Regions from separate parts of the Pallidibacillus thermolactis genome, predicted to be linked through region 2. Evidence: riboswitches for the same ligand, from Rfam matches in the RefSeq annotation. Region 2 holds a riboswitch; each other region holds the start of a gene.

Region 1 (4,526 bases), on a different contig from region 2:
TTGCGATATTTACTAGTGTCGTAGGAATATTCATCTCTGCAAGTACTCTTGGTGGAACAGCGCTTTCGGTCATGGAGACACCAACCACAATGGAGTTTAATGATTTCCTTGCTGCTGGTTTTAATTACTTACCATCGGTTTTATTTATCATTGGCTTAGCCGCACTAGCCCTCGGATGGATGCCAAATTTAGGGAAAGTCGTTTATATTTATTTAGCGTACTGTTTTACGGTCAACTACTTTGGTGCCATCGTTGATATACCGGAATGGGTTTCGAATATAGCGGTTCTAAGTTGGCTTCCGCAGTTACCGTTGGAAGAATTTGATGCATTAACATTTCTTACCATCACTGTTATCAGTATCATGTTAATGGTACTCGGATATGTTGGATACAGAAAACGTGATATGATGGAAGGGGTTTAATGGTTTGGATCCGATTGTTAGGTGGGCATTATTGCCCACCTTTTTTATATTATAAGAAAACGGACGTTAGAAAAGTAATTGACAAGTTTTTTACGAATAAATTGAACTCCTCAGGCATCAATGGCAGGGAAAAAGTCAATCCGCTTTATGGTAAATAATCATCCGCGAAAAGTAACACAATTTATAAATCATGAATGAAAAATAAAAAGTGAGAAATAATAGGACGTGTGTAAAATATGGAAAATCAGCAAAAGGAGATTGAAAAAATGGCCAATGTTAAACTAGCTGTTATTTTTTACAGTATGAGTGGGACGAATTTTCAATTAGCGAAATGGGCGGAAGAAGGAGCAAAAGAAATGGGCGCTGAGGTGAAGGTATTAAAAGTAGAGGAATTAGCGCCTGAATCGGTCATCCAGGGAAATGAAGCATGGAAAGCAACGGTGGAAAAAACAAAAGATGTCCCAGTTGCAACATCGGATGACATTGAATGGGCTGATGCTATTATCTTTAGTGTTCCAACTCGATTTGGGAATATGCCATCACAGATGAAACAATTTCTTGATATTCAAGGTGGACTCTGGGCCAATGGGAAAACCGTAAACAAAGTAGTCAGTGCAATGACTTCTGCACAAAATCCGCATGGTGGTCAGGAAGCAACACTTTTATCATTATATACTTCTATGATGCATTGGGGTGCCATCATTGTACCGCCTGGTTATACAGATCCCGTTATCTTTGGTGCAGGGGGCAACCCTTATGGGACAAGTGTAACCGTAGATCAAAATGGAAAAATGATCGGAGATGTAGAAGCCGCGGTCAAACATCAGGCCAAACGTACAGTGACCGTTGCAGAATGGGTCAAGAAGGGGAAACAATAATAAAAAAAGAGGCTAATCGATCTTGTCGATTAGCCTTTTTGCTATATTGATTGGACTAATTGAATGACTTCTTTTTTCTTGGATATCCAACAAGAATAGCACAAATACCGCTAATTCCAATAAGGATTGGATAGAAAGCGTATTGTAGGATGCTGACTGGCGATATTCCGGCAATGCTTGCTGCAACAAGTAATTGGGCGCCATATGGAAGCAGGCCTTGAATGGAACAGGAAAAAATGTCTAATAGGCTTGCTGTTTTCCTTGGTTCTATGCCATATTGTTCGGCAATCTTTTTTGCCAGTGGACCGGTAATTAAAATCGCAATCGTATTATTTGCCGTTGATAAATCGGTTACGCCAACAAGACCGGCAATACTAAATTCGACACCCTTTTTCGACTTAATTTTTCTTGTGGCCAGTTGAAGGAGAAAGTCGATGCCTCCATTAAATTTAATAACTTCCACCATTCCAGCAATTAGTATTGCGAGGAAGGCCATTTCATACATTCCTGCCATTCCTTCGCCAATCGTTTCTATAAGATTCATGATATGGTAACTACCATCTGCTAGGCCAACAGCTCCAGCGAGAACAATCCCTAATGCTAAAACTAAGAAAACATTGATTCCAATTAACGCTAAAACAATAACTAAAATATAAGGAACAATTTTGATCCAACTATAGCTTAAATGTTCCACTTGTGCGGTTTCACCTAGTGTAATCCATCCCAAAATTATACTCGTGACAATAGCTGCCGGCAGCACGATCCAAAAATTGACCTTAAATTTATCTTTCATTTCGGCACCCTGTGATCGTACAGCAGTTATTGTTGTATCTGAAATAAAGGATAAATTATCGCCAAACATGGCCCCGCCAATAATCGCTCCCATCACTAAAGCTACAGCAAAATCGGTTTGCTCACTTATCCCAACTCCAATGGGCGCCAGTGCAACAATCGTACCTACCGATGTTCCCATGGATAAAGAGATAAAACAAGCAATGATGAACAAGCCTACAATCAACAAGTTTTGCGGAACAAACGATAAAGCTAGGTTAACAGCAGAGTCTACGGCTCCCATGCCTTTTGCTACCGATGAAAAGGCTCCGGCCAATAGAAAAATGACCACCATCAACATGACATTTGAATTTCCTGCTCCTTGGCAAAAAATTTCTACCTTTTTTGCAAAAGGTTCTTTTCGATTCATTGCTATGGCCACAGCGCTTGAAATGGCGATGGCTACAATAACAGGGAAAATGTAAAAATCACCTGTAATAACCCCAGCACCAATAAATAAAACTAAAAACACAACAAATGGGATTAACGCCCAAGGATTTCCTTTTTTCATCGTACAACCTCCACAATTCAAATGGGGCACTTCGCCCATAATTACAAAAAGACCTCTTCTTGAAACAACAAGAAGAGGCCTTATATTTGTATCTATAAAACACCCTTCTTATCTTTCAAGTACAACTTGCTGGATTTGGCACAGCAACTTAGTTCCTAAGTTCCGCTGCCGAGATTTCATAGGGCCAGTCCCTCCATCTCTCTTGATAAGAAGAAAAAACTTTATTTTTTTATCACAATAAATAATAGATTACATGATTTTTATTTCTTTATCAATAATCGATGAATGGAAATTTTTTCTTTTGATGTCGAAGGTTGTTTATAAAGCTTGTAAATCATATGAAAAATGCAATGATTACTTTCTGGAAATCATAATACAGCTCCACAAAAGCGTTGATCTGTATTAGGTTAACATCACTTATTGATTCGATCTTCCTCACTTAAACCACTTACTTTGAAAACCTTCTGTTTGTTATCATATTTAGCAAGGAAGTTAAGATTTCGAGCGCTTTACAGATTTAGGAAATCTAGCCATGAATAATGTTTCAATAAAGCACCTTTTAATACATGTCGGAATTGGAAAGGTAGGCATAAAAAAAGTACCGTTCGCCATGATTCAAATCCACCTAAATAAAAATGTAACCTACAAAAGCAATATAGGTTACATTTTTATAATGACAGAAAGGTTCCTGAGCGTTATAACGGCTTTTTAAAAACATAACTAACTTTATCGTAGTTCATTTTCTTTTCATAAAAGCGATGGGCGTCTGCTCGTTGTAATCCTGATGAAAGAGCGACGGTGTCATAGCCATTTTCCTTTGACCAATGGTGTACATAATTTAAAAGTATTTTCCCATATCCTTTTGAACGACTGTTTGCATCGGTAACTAAATCACATACCCATATGAATCTTCCATAATATAAAGTAATCATTGGCATAAAACCTGTTACGGCTACCATTTTTTCGTTATCATATAAGGCTACTAGTCTATAATTCTCCTTTTCTGTTGCTTCTTGAACTAAAGTTAAATATTCCTCCTCACTTAAATGGGTCCGTAATTGTTTCATTATTGGATAGGCTTTTTTCCAATCTTGCTCGCTTGTAAGCTCTTGAATATCAATCGATTTTTCATTTGTCATTTCCTTTCATCCCCTTCTTTTTGACTTACACACCATTATAATTGAATCAGAACGAAATTTAATATAAATTTATAATTTTTTAAAAATATTAATAGAAATGCTAGTACAAAAGGAAAAAGGTTGGAAAATCCACCTTTCACCTTTGGATTGTTCCACATAGTCCCATATTGTTCGAAAAGGAAATATGTGTTAAAATAAAAACGTCCAATTTGATAAATAAATGTATAATTGTATACCATGTCCCGGTAGCTCAGCTGGATAGAGCACGCTCGAGTAAGCATCTTCGAATCAACAACAGCGTACCAATCGAACGGCATCTTGAATAAGCTTACTGAGATTGGGACGACCCAAAAAATATTGGATTAGAGTAGTAAAACAAATGAATAATTGTAATACCATGTCCCGGTAGCTCAGCTGGATAGAGCACGCTCGAGTAAGCATCTTCGAATCAACATCAGCGTACCAATCGAACGGCATCTTGAATAAGCTTACTGAGATTGGGACGACCAAAAAATTGAATTAGAGTAGTGAATAAATGTATAATTGTAATACCATGTCCCGGTAGCTCAGCTGGATAGAGCGACAGCCTCCTAAGCTGTAGGTCATGAGTTCGAATCTCGTCCGGGACGCTAGAACCCCCCTTATCCTTGTATAAGGGGCTTTTTATTTTGTTGAGTGGGGTAGATCCAACGGCGTGAATCCCAAATTCTTTTGAATTTCCACGATATCCATGTTAAACTGTCCA
Region 2 (4,526 bases):
TACATTGCTTGCTCTTTCGTTAATTTTGAAATTGGTGGTAATACCCCAAATGCATCGGCTGTTAAAAAGATAATGGTTTTTGGGTGACCAGCTTTGCTTGGTGTGATAATATTTTTAATGGCATGTAATGGATATGCCGCTCTTGTATTTTCTGTTAAACTTCCATCATCAAAGTCAGCTTTTCCGTTTTGATCAACGACTACATTTTCTAGGACTGATCCAAACTGAATAGCGTTATAGATTTGCGGTTCTTTTTCTTCAGAAAGATTGATACACTTTGCATAGCAACCGCCTTCAATATTAAATACGCCATCAAGGGACCAACCATGTTCATCATCACCGATTAATTTGCGGTCATCATCGGTGGATAGGGTTGTTTTTCCGGTGCCAGAAAGCCCGAAAAATAGTGCGACATCACCATCTTTTCCAACGTTTGCAGAACAATGCATAGATAGAATATCTTGTTCTGGTAGTAAATAATTCATGACAGTAAAGATGGATTTTTTCATTTCGCCAGCATATTCAGTACCGCCAATTAATACAACTTTATGTTCAAATGAAACGATAATGAATGTTTCAGAACGAGTACCGTCAACTAATGGATCTGCTTTGAAGTTTGGTGCAAAGACAACTGAAAATTGAGCTTCATGTTTTTTTAACTCTTCTTCAGTTGGACGGATAAATAATTGATGAGCAAATAAATTATGCCAAGCATATTCTGTAATCACTTGAATAGGAAGGCGATAATTTTCGTCTGCACCAGCAAATCCTTTAAAAACAAAGATTTCATCTTTTACTTTTAAATAATCTAAAACTTTTGCATATAAACGTGAGAATTTTTCTTCCGAAATTGGTTGATTAATACTGCCCCAATCAATCTTATTGCAGACTGATTCTTCTTGAACAAAGTATTTGTCTTTCGGTGATCGACCAGTGTATTTTCCGGTTTTAACACTTACAGCTCCTGAAGTTGTAAGTACCCCTTCATTTCTGCTAATTACCTTTTCAACCAATTTTGGAACGGATAATTGTGTAACAACATTGGTTCCACTAAGTAATCCTTCTAAACTTTTGACATTGTAAATTGTATTCATTTAAAAAAACCTTCCCCTTTATGATTTCTATTTACCCTTTGTTTAATTAGTATAACATATTTATTTTATTAGTCTATACTAATAATCAAAAAAAGTTGAAAGAATTTCGTAAAAAATATTAACGATTTCTTATTAATATACTCTTTTTACAAAATAAAAATTTATAGTTATTATTTGATTAAAATGATTGACACTTAGGGTTCTTTTAATGTAAGATTTACATTTGAATGGATACTCTTATCCAGAGTTGGTGGAGGGACAGGCCCGAAGAAGCCCAGCAACCTGCATTTGTGCAAGGTGCTAACCGATGCAAGGAATACCTTGATCGATAAGAGTGAAAGGAACGCAAATATACCTTTCCTCTAGCGGGGAAAGGTTTTATTTTTTTAGCCTTCATTTCTTGTTACATATGCGTTGAAAATACCATATAGTGTATGTATATGTAAAACGTTCGTGAATGAATTAATTCATATGAATCAGAAGTATTATAATTTTATTTATTCCTTTCCATCTTAGGAATTGGAATTTTGATTTATTTCATAATAATGATGAAGTTAATGGTTATTATCTTTGTTGTGTACATTAAGGAGGATAAAAATGGCTAATAGACGTTTATTTACTTCTGAATCTGTAACAGAAGGACATCCGGACAAAATATGTGATCAAATTTCCGATGCGATTTTAGACGAAATACTAAGTAAAGATCCAAATGCTCGAGTAGCTGCTGAAACATCAGTAACTACGGGTTTAGTCTTAGTATCTGGAGAAATTACAACAAATTCGTATGTTGATATACCAAAAATTGTTCGTGATACTATTCGTGAGATAGGTTATACCCGTGCAAAATTTGGCTTTGATGCAGATACATGTGGTGTATTAACATCGATTGATGAACAATCACCGGATATTGCTATGGGTGTTGATGAGGCACTTGAAGCTAGAGAAGGTACAATGACAGATGATGAAATTGAAGCAATTGGTGCCGGAGACCAAGGATTAATGTTTGGTTTTGCATGTAATGAAACAGAAGAGTTAATGCCATTACCAATATCATTGGCTCATAAATTATCTCGGCGCTTATCCGTTGTAAGAAAAGATGGAATTTTACCATACTTACGTCCTGATGGAAAAACACAAGTAACAGTGGAGTATGATGAAAACGGAAAGCCTGTGAGAATTGATACAATTGTCCTATCTACTCAGCACGATCCTGAGACTACATTGGAACAAATTCAAAAGGATATCAAAGAGCATGTCATTCACCCTATTGTTCCTAGTGATTTAATTGATGATCAAACGAAATATTTTATTAATCCAACGGGACGATTTGTAATTGGTGGTCCACAAGGAGATGCGGGATTAACAGGTCGAAAAATTATTGTTGACACATATGGTGGTTATGCTCGTCATGGAGGTGGCGCCTTTTCTGGAAAAGATCCTACAAAAGTAGACCGTTCTGCCGCATACGCAGCACGTTATGTTGCAAAAAATATTGTAGCAGCAGGTCTTGCAGAAAAATGTGAAGTACAACTCGCATATGCCATCGGTGTTGCTCAACCAGTTTCGATTGCTATTGATACTTTTGGTACAGGCAAAGTCAGTGAAGATGTTCTAGTAAGGCTTGTTCGGAAACATTTTGATTTACGCCCAGCAGGAATAATTAAAATGTTAGATTTACGTCGTCCCATTTATAAACAGACAGCTGCTTACGGTCATTTTGGTCGTACTGATTTAAATCTTCCTTGGGAGCAAACGCATAAGGCAAAAATTTTAAGGGAAGAAGCTCAAGTAGATTAATCTATTTTGTAAAATGGTATGTTCATAAGGTGACAGATAGAATATAATAAAAGTCCGTCTTTATAAACATGTGGTTTAGTATGACATTTTCTAAATCAAAATGTTTTCTAAAGACGGACTTTTGTTTGGAATGGTCCTTATGTAGAGAAACTTATGATAAGAAGGGGTAAACATATAAGTTAGAAAATATATTTATTCTTGTTGTAAAATTCTCTTGTAAAGATGGGGAGTTCGCACAATATCAGCGAGTGTAAATTGATCTAATACTTGGAAATAAGCGTTTAAAGCTTCCCGAAAGACTCGAGTTAATCCACAATAATTTGTCAATATACATGGATTGGGATGATTGGGGTCCATACAGTCAACCAAATAAAATCCATCTTCTGTTTGACGAACTAACTCACCAATATTAATTTTATCTGGTTTCTTTGCTAGTTTGAATCCTCCATTTCTCCCTCGAATCGTTTCAATGTATCCAAGTTTTCCGAGATTATGGATGACTTTCATTAAGTGATTTTTTGAAATATTGTAAGCATCTGCAATTTCTTGTATATTACAAAGTCTGTTCTGATCCATTGCAGCAAGATAAATTAAGGTTCGTAAAGAGTAATCGGTATATAAAGTCATTCGCATGGACATCACCAAAAGTTAATTTTGTTTCTATTATAACATAATAAAAACGTATGGATATTTTCTTCTAATTGTGAACGTTTTTTTAAAGATGTATTTGAAATATTGCTTTTTGAAAGCGATTTAGATACATTTAAGATGTATTTAAAATATATGTTTTAAAAGGAGAGGACGAAATGTTATCAGAGAAAACAATTGAGATTGTGAAATCAACGGCACCTGTTGTAAAGGAGTATGGTACTAAAATAACGAAGGTCTTCTACAAAAAAATGTTGGGGGAAAATCCTGAACTATTGAACTATTTTAACCATGTAAACCAAAAAGTCGGTTCTCAACCAACGGCTTTAGCAAATTCGATTATTGCTGCTGCAGAAAATATCGATAATCTTGAAGCGATTATTGGTCCTGTAAAAACGATAGCGCATAAACACAGAGCATTAAGTATACGTCCAGAACATTATCCAATTGTTGGCGAAAACTTGTTATATGCGATAAAAGAAGTTTTAGGCGATGCTGCAACTGATGAAATCTTAAAAGCATGGGAAGAAGCTTATGGAGAAATTGCTAACGTATTTATCCAAATAGAAGCGAAAATGTATGAAGAAGCTGCGCTTAAACGAGGTGGTTGGGCAGACTTTAAACCATTTACAGTTATTAAGAAAGTAAAAGAAAGTGATGAAATTACTTCTTTCTACTTACGAGCTCTAGATGGTACACCAGTTCCAGACTTCCAACCAGGACAATACATTACTGTAAAAGTGGTTATTCCAGGTGAAAAATTTGTTCATAATCGCCATTACAGTATATCAGAAGCTCCTGGAAAAGATTATTTCAGAATCTCTGTAAAACGTGAGGCAGACAAAGAACCTGTTGGTATTGTTTCAAATTACTTACATGATTATGTAAATGAAGGTGATCGATTAGATGTAAGTGCACCGGCTGGCGATTTTGTATTAAATACTGCAGAAGAAGAGCCAGTGACATTTATAGCAGCAGGTGTTGGTA
Region 3 (4,526 bases), on a different contig from region 2:
CTTCCTTCCCAAAAGTGAACTATACCTGATATAAAAATGATGATCCCAGCCAGTGTCATCATTATAATTTGAACAGCATCTGTATATAAGTCAGCAAGCGTTCCGCCAATGAAGACGTAAACTATGACAATGGCAGCAATTAAAGTAAGCGCTGTATGATAAGATAACCCCATTGTGAACTCAAACACTCTTGCTCCAGCAACAAACTGAGCAGCGATATAAAAAATATTAAACAAAAGGAGAAGTGCTGTACCTACTCTTAAAATGTCACTATTATAGTAATCGCCTAACCAATCTGGTAAAGATAAAGATTTTTGCTTTGTGTTTATCTTTCGCACCCTTTTTGCTACTAATAGAGCGCCGATCGGCCCTCCACCAAATATCGCTAACATCAGCCATAGATTGGCATAGCCCCATTCATAAGACCAACCTGGATAACCTAAAAATACAGCGGCACTTAGATATGTGGCAGCAAATCCCAGCCCTAAAAGGACTGGGCCGAGTTGACCGCCGCCAATCGCAAAATCATCAATATTTTTTGTACCTCGACCACCAAGGTAACCTAATAGAATCATAATCAAGACAAAGATCGTCATACCTATCCATATATATAATTCTAATACGTTCATGGACACCCTCCGTTTACGCAAAATTTAACCGATTTTTGACCTACTTGTCGAGTGGGCATTTACTTGACAGCGAGACTCAATTTTTTTGCATGATGGTTGTCAGGTAAGTATACATGACCTTTTCCAAATAAATTTTCTCGTAATGTTCCAGCTTCGTATTCTTTACGATATATTCCTCGTTTTTGTAATTCAGGAACGACATAATCGACAAATTCTCTGAATGTACCTGGTGAATAGGCAAAAGCAATGTTGAAGCCATCGACATCACCTTCTGTTGCCCACTGTTCAAGCTTATCGGCAATTTGCTCAGGTGTACCTATAAATTTAACTGTTCCGTTTCCTAGTCCATGATTTAATACAGCTTCTCGTAAAGTCCATTTTTTATTCGGATCTTTTCCGTAAAGATCAAGGTTTCCCTGCATCGCTTGCGTTTCCATATCTACAATATAGTCATCTGGATTGTAAGTTGAAAAGTCAATGCCGGTATGACCGGATAATAATGCAAGTGTACCTTCGTAACTAACATGGCTTTTCAATTCTTCATATTTTGCAATTGCTTCTTCTTCTGTAGAACCAACAATCGGTAAAACGAGCGGGAATATTTTTATATCATCTGGATTTCTACCGTATTCCTTAGCTAGTGTACGAATATCATTTGAGTATATTTTTAATGCATCGAGTGAATGATGCTTTGTAAATACAGCTTCTGCATGTTTTGCTGCAAATCGTTTCCCCTTAGGTGAAGCACCAGCTTGAAATAAAACCGGCGTACGCTGTGGCGAAGGTTCTACAATGTGCGGTCCAGGCACGGAGAAAAATGCCCCTTCATGGTTTATTTCATGAACTTTGTCTGGATCTGCAAACGCATCTTGTGCGATATCAAGTGTGACAGCATCATCTTCCCAACTATGTTCCCATAGTTTATAGACCACGTCTAAAAATTCATCTGCTCTTTCATAACGAAGGTCATGGGGTAGTCGACTTTTAAGGCCAAGATTAATTGCTTCACTTTCTAAATAAGAGGTAACGATATTCCAACCAATTCTTCCCTCCGTTAAATGATCCAATGTTGAGAGTTGACGTGCTAATGCATAAGGTTGTGCATAGGTCGTTGAAATCGTCACAGCAAACCCAATATGTTTTGTGGCTAGTGCCATCGCTGAAATCGGTAGTAAAGGATCATGTGCTGGAATTTGGACTGCATTTTTTACAGCAGGTTTATAGCTGTTTTGATACACGCTATATGTTCCTAAAACATCGGCAATAAAAACAGCGTCAAATTTCCCTTTTTCTAATGTTTGAGCAACATCAACCCAGTAAGACAACCGGTTATGATAGCGGCTATGATTTTTTTCATGTTTCCATAGTCCAGTTGAATGTGGGGACGGAGAATTTTGAACGAATCCATTTAAATGTATTTGTTTACCCATCATGACACCCTTTCCATTTTTAAAATTAAGTAGCCATATCTGATTACTTGGTATTAGATTGTTTTTTTATTTAACAGGTTTTTCAACGACAATTTTTGAAGTTAAATGAACAGGATTTTTAATCGTATCACCTACAGGGCAATGGTTTTCCACAAACTGAATAAATGTTTCTAATTTTTCTTTTGGAGCATCTGTTGAAATCACAAATTTTGATTCAATATGAGAATATCCAGGTCGGACATCGGATTTATTTAAAAAACCGTCCGTATCAAGTTCACCTTCCAATTCAATTTTAAGATCCTCAATGTTGATCCCAAATTGTTTCGCATAAGTTTGGATAACAATTGCCTGGCATGCACCAAGAGCAGAAAGAACAAGTTCAACAGGGTTTGATCCTTGATCAGTACCACCTAATGAAACTGGTTCATCAACAATGACTTTGTGACCTCTTGCTTCCGTTTCAATTAATAATTTTTCCTTCCATGTAGCCTTTACATTAAATTTTTCAATCGCCATTTTCCAATCACCTCTAAATATTTTTTAATTAAAAAAAGAAAGTTTAAGTTCATAGATTTTTGTACATCACCTCCAAAATAAAATGACCTCTTAAAATAAGAGGTCATGTGATGTACGAAAAGAATATTTTCATATATCACAATCCCTCTTATATTTCAGGTTTGTCATTTCAAACCTGCTGGAATTGGCACCGTTTGGATCTTTCCAATGGTTGCCGAGGCTTCACAGGGCCAGTCCCTCCACCTCTCTGTATAAGAGTAGATTGTAAAAATATTAACTTTTAACTGGTTAAATTTTATGTTTATTCTAAATAGTTCATTACAAAAAGTCAACACAAATTTTTTGAAAAATTTATTACGGTGCTAAAGTACTAAAAAATCGAATAAAAAAGGATGGTGTTGTTGTATAACTGTCTGTAGACTTCATCAACGTGTGTCGATTTGATTTTTGCTAAATAACGGATGGTTTCATGTATCATTTTTGGATGGGTCTTTTGTCCTTGAAATGGTCCTTCAAAGGGCCAAGGTCCATCGGTTTCAACCATCGTTAATGATAGGGGATATGTGGCTGCGATTTTTTGGATTTCGTGTTCGTAAGCTAAATCGGGAGTAAAAGATATAAAATAACCATTTTCAACCATTTGTTGAATGGTTTTGGTATCCCCTTTAAACCAGTGAAAATGGGCTTTTTGGATGGAGTATTTTTCCAATAAATTTATAACGATTGGAGCATCTTCGTAAATCGCATGAAGTGCAACAGGTTTATTCCATTTTACAGCTAGTTTAAAAAATTCCTCCAATAATGCAAGATAGCCTTCAAGACTTTTTACATTTGTATAATAAGGGAGTCCGACTTCTCCGATGGCAACCATAGCTTGATGATTTTTATCCATGAATTGAATCAAATCTGCCAGTTCTTCATCGGTTGGCAAGGGTTGTTCTGGATGATAACCAAAGGCGAGTTTGATCCTTTCATCTTTTTGATATAATGCTAAATTTTCAACAGCAGAAGAAAGATTCGTTGATACCGATATTAAGCTATGAATTTGATAGTGTTCCATTTCTTTCATTATTCCTTGTTGTTCTTTTAATGTGTATTGATCGAAATGAATGTGAACATCGATTATTGGTTGCAATTACATCACCTACATATTTAAAATTTCTAATTTATCATACCTTTGTTTCATCATTAAAGTCTACGTTTATTATTCCGAAGAAGAAGTTTCCAAGAAACGATTCAGAAATTGGATAATGAACTTATTGTCCGTTGTTATTATGTAAACTTGATACCACTCACGGATTTGTCGAAAAAATCAATAAGATAATATTGACAACTTATATTTTTCGTCCCATAATATATTCAATAATATTCGAACGTTAACGAAGGACTAGTATGCAGTGCTTGCTATGGCAGAGAGCGGAATCCGGAGGCTGAAAGATTCCGTCATAGTCAACTTGCAGAACCTACCTTCCGAGTCCCATGCAAACATGGGCGTTAATCTGCGTTAAAGATTTGAGGTGGGGTGTTTGATCACCCAATGAAGGTGGTACCGCGGAAGATAAGCTCTTTCGTCCTGTCAATGCAGGATGAGAGGGCTTTTTTATTTAATATTAAATAGATTGTTAACTTAAGATAAAAACAAGATGAGGGATTTCATATGTCTAAGGAACGAATTGTTGTAAAAATAGGAAGTAGTTCACTAACCAATCAAAAAGGGGAAATTGACTATGCAAAGTTAAACGATCATGTTGAAGCTATTGCTGCCCTTCGTAAAGAGAATCATGAAGTTATTCTCGTGTCATCGGGTGCAGTGGCCGCAGGGTTTAAAAGTTTAGGATACCCGGCACGTCCTGTTACATTAAAAGGAAAACAAGCAGCTGCAAGTGTAGGGCAAGGGTTGCTTATTCAAACATATATGGAAAAATTCCAAGCTTATAACATTACAGCTGCA

What was found. Region 2 has a riboswitch for S-adenosylmethionine ahead of metK (methionine adenosyltransferase). Riboswitches for the same ligand answer to the same signal wherever they lie in the genome.
Region 1: linked by a shared signal. The riboswitch ahead of OEV82_RS00065 (Na+/H+ antiporter NhaC family protein) and the one ahead of metK (methionine adenosyltransferase) in region 2 are both predicted to bind S-adenosylmethionine.
Region 3: linked by a shared signal. The riboswitch ahead of OEV82_RS12750 (OsmC family protein) and the one ahead of metK (methionine adenosyltransferase) in region 2 are both predicted to bind S-adenosylmethionine.

What each region holds. Positions count from the first base shown of each region.
Region 1 covers NZ_JAOUSE010000001.1:10,275-14,800, forward strand. The annotation lists gene OEV82_RS00050 (ABC transporter permease) at 1-422, shown strand, start outside; gene OEV82_RS00055 (hypothetical protein) at 422-580, shown strand; gene wrbA (NAD(P)H:quinone oxidoreductase) at 689-1,300, shown strand; gene OEV82_RS00065 (Na+/H+ antiporter NhaC family protein) at 1,356-2,642, opposite strand; SAM riboswitch class I at 2,748-2,854, opposite strand; gene OEV82_RS00070 (GNAT family N-acetyltransferase) at 3,338-3,781, opposite strand; tRNA gene OEV82_RS00075 (tRNA-Arg) at 4,337-4,410, shown strand.
Region 2 covers NZ_JAOUSE010000028.1:25,450-29,975, forward strand. The annotation lists gene pckA (phosphoenolpyruvate carboxykinase (ATP)) at 1-1,094, opposite strand, end outside; SAM riboswitch class I at 1,329-1,429, shown strand; gene metK (methionine adenosyltransferase) at 1,692-2,891, shown strand; gene OEV82_RS09920 (RrF2 family transcriptional regulator) at 3,084-3,524, opposite strand; gene hmpA (NO-inducible flavohemoprotein) at 3,698-4,526, shown strand, end outside.
Region 3 covers NZ_JAOUSE010000047.1:10,154-14,679, reverse strand. The annotation lists gene OEV82_RS12760 (sodium:solute symporter family protein) at 1-629, opposite strand, end outside; gene OEV82_RS12755 (LLM class flavin-dependent oxidoreductase) at 689-2,062, opposite strand; gene OEV82_RS12750 (OsmC family protein) at 2,126-2,575, opposite strand; SAM riboswitch class I at 2,721-2,833, opposite strand; gene OEV82_RS12745 (TatD family hydrolase) at 2,946-3,710, opposite strand; gene proB (glutamate 5-kinase) at 4,233-4,526, shown strand, end outside.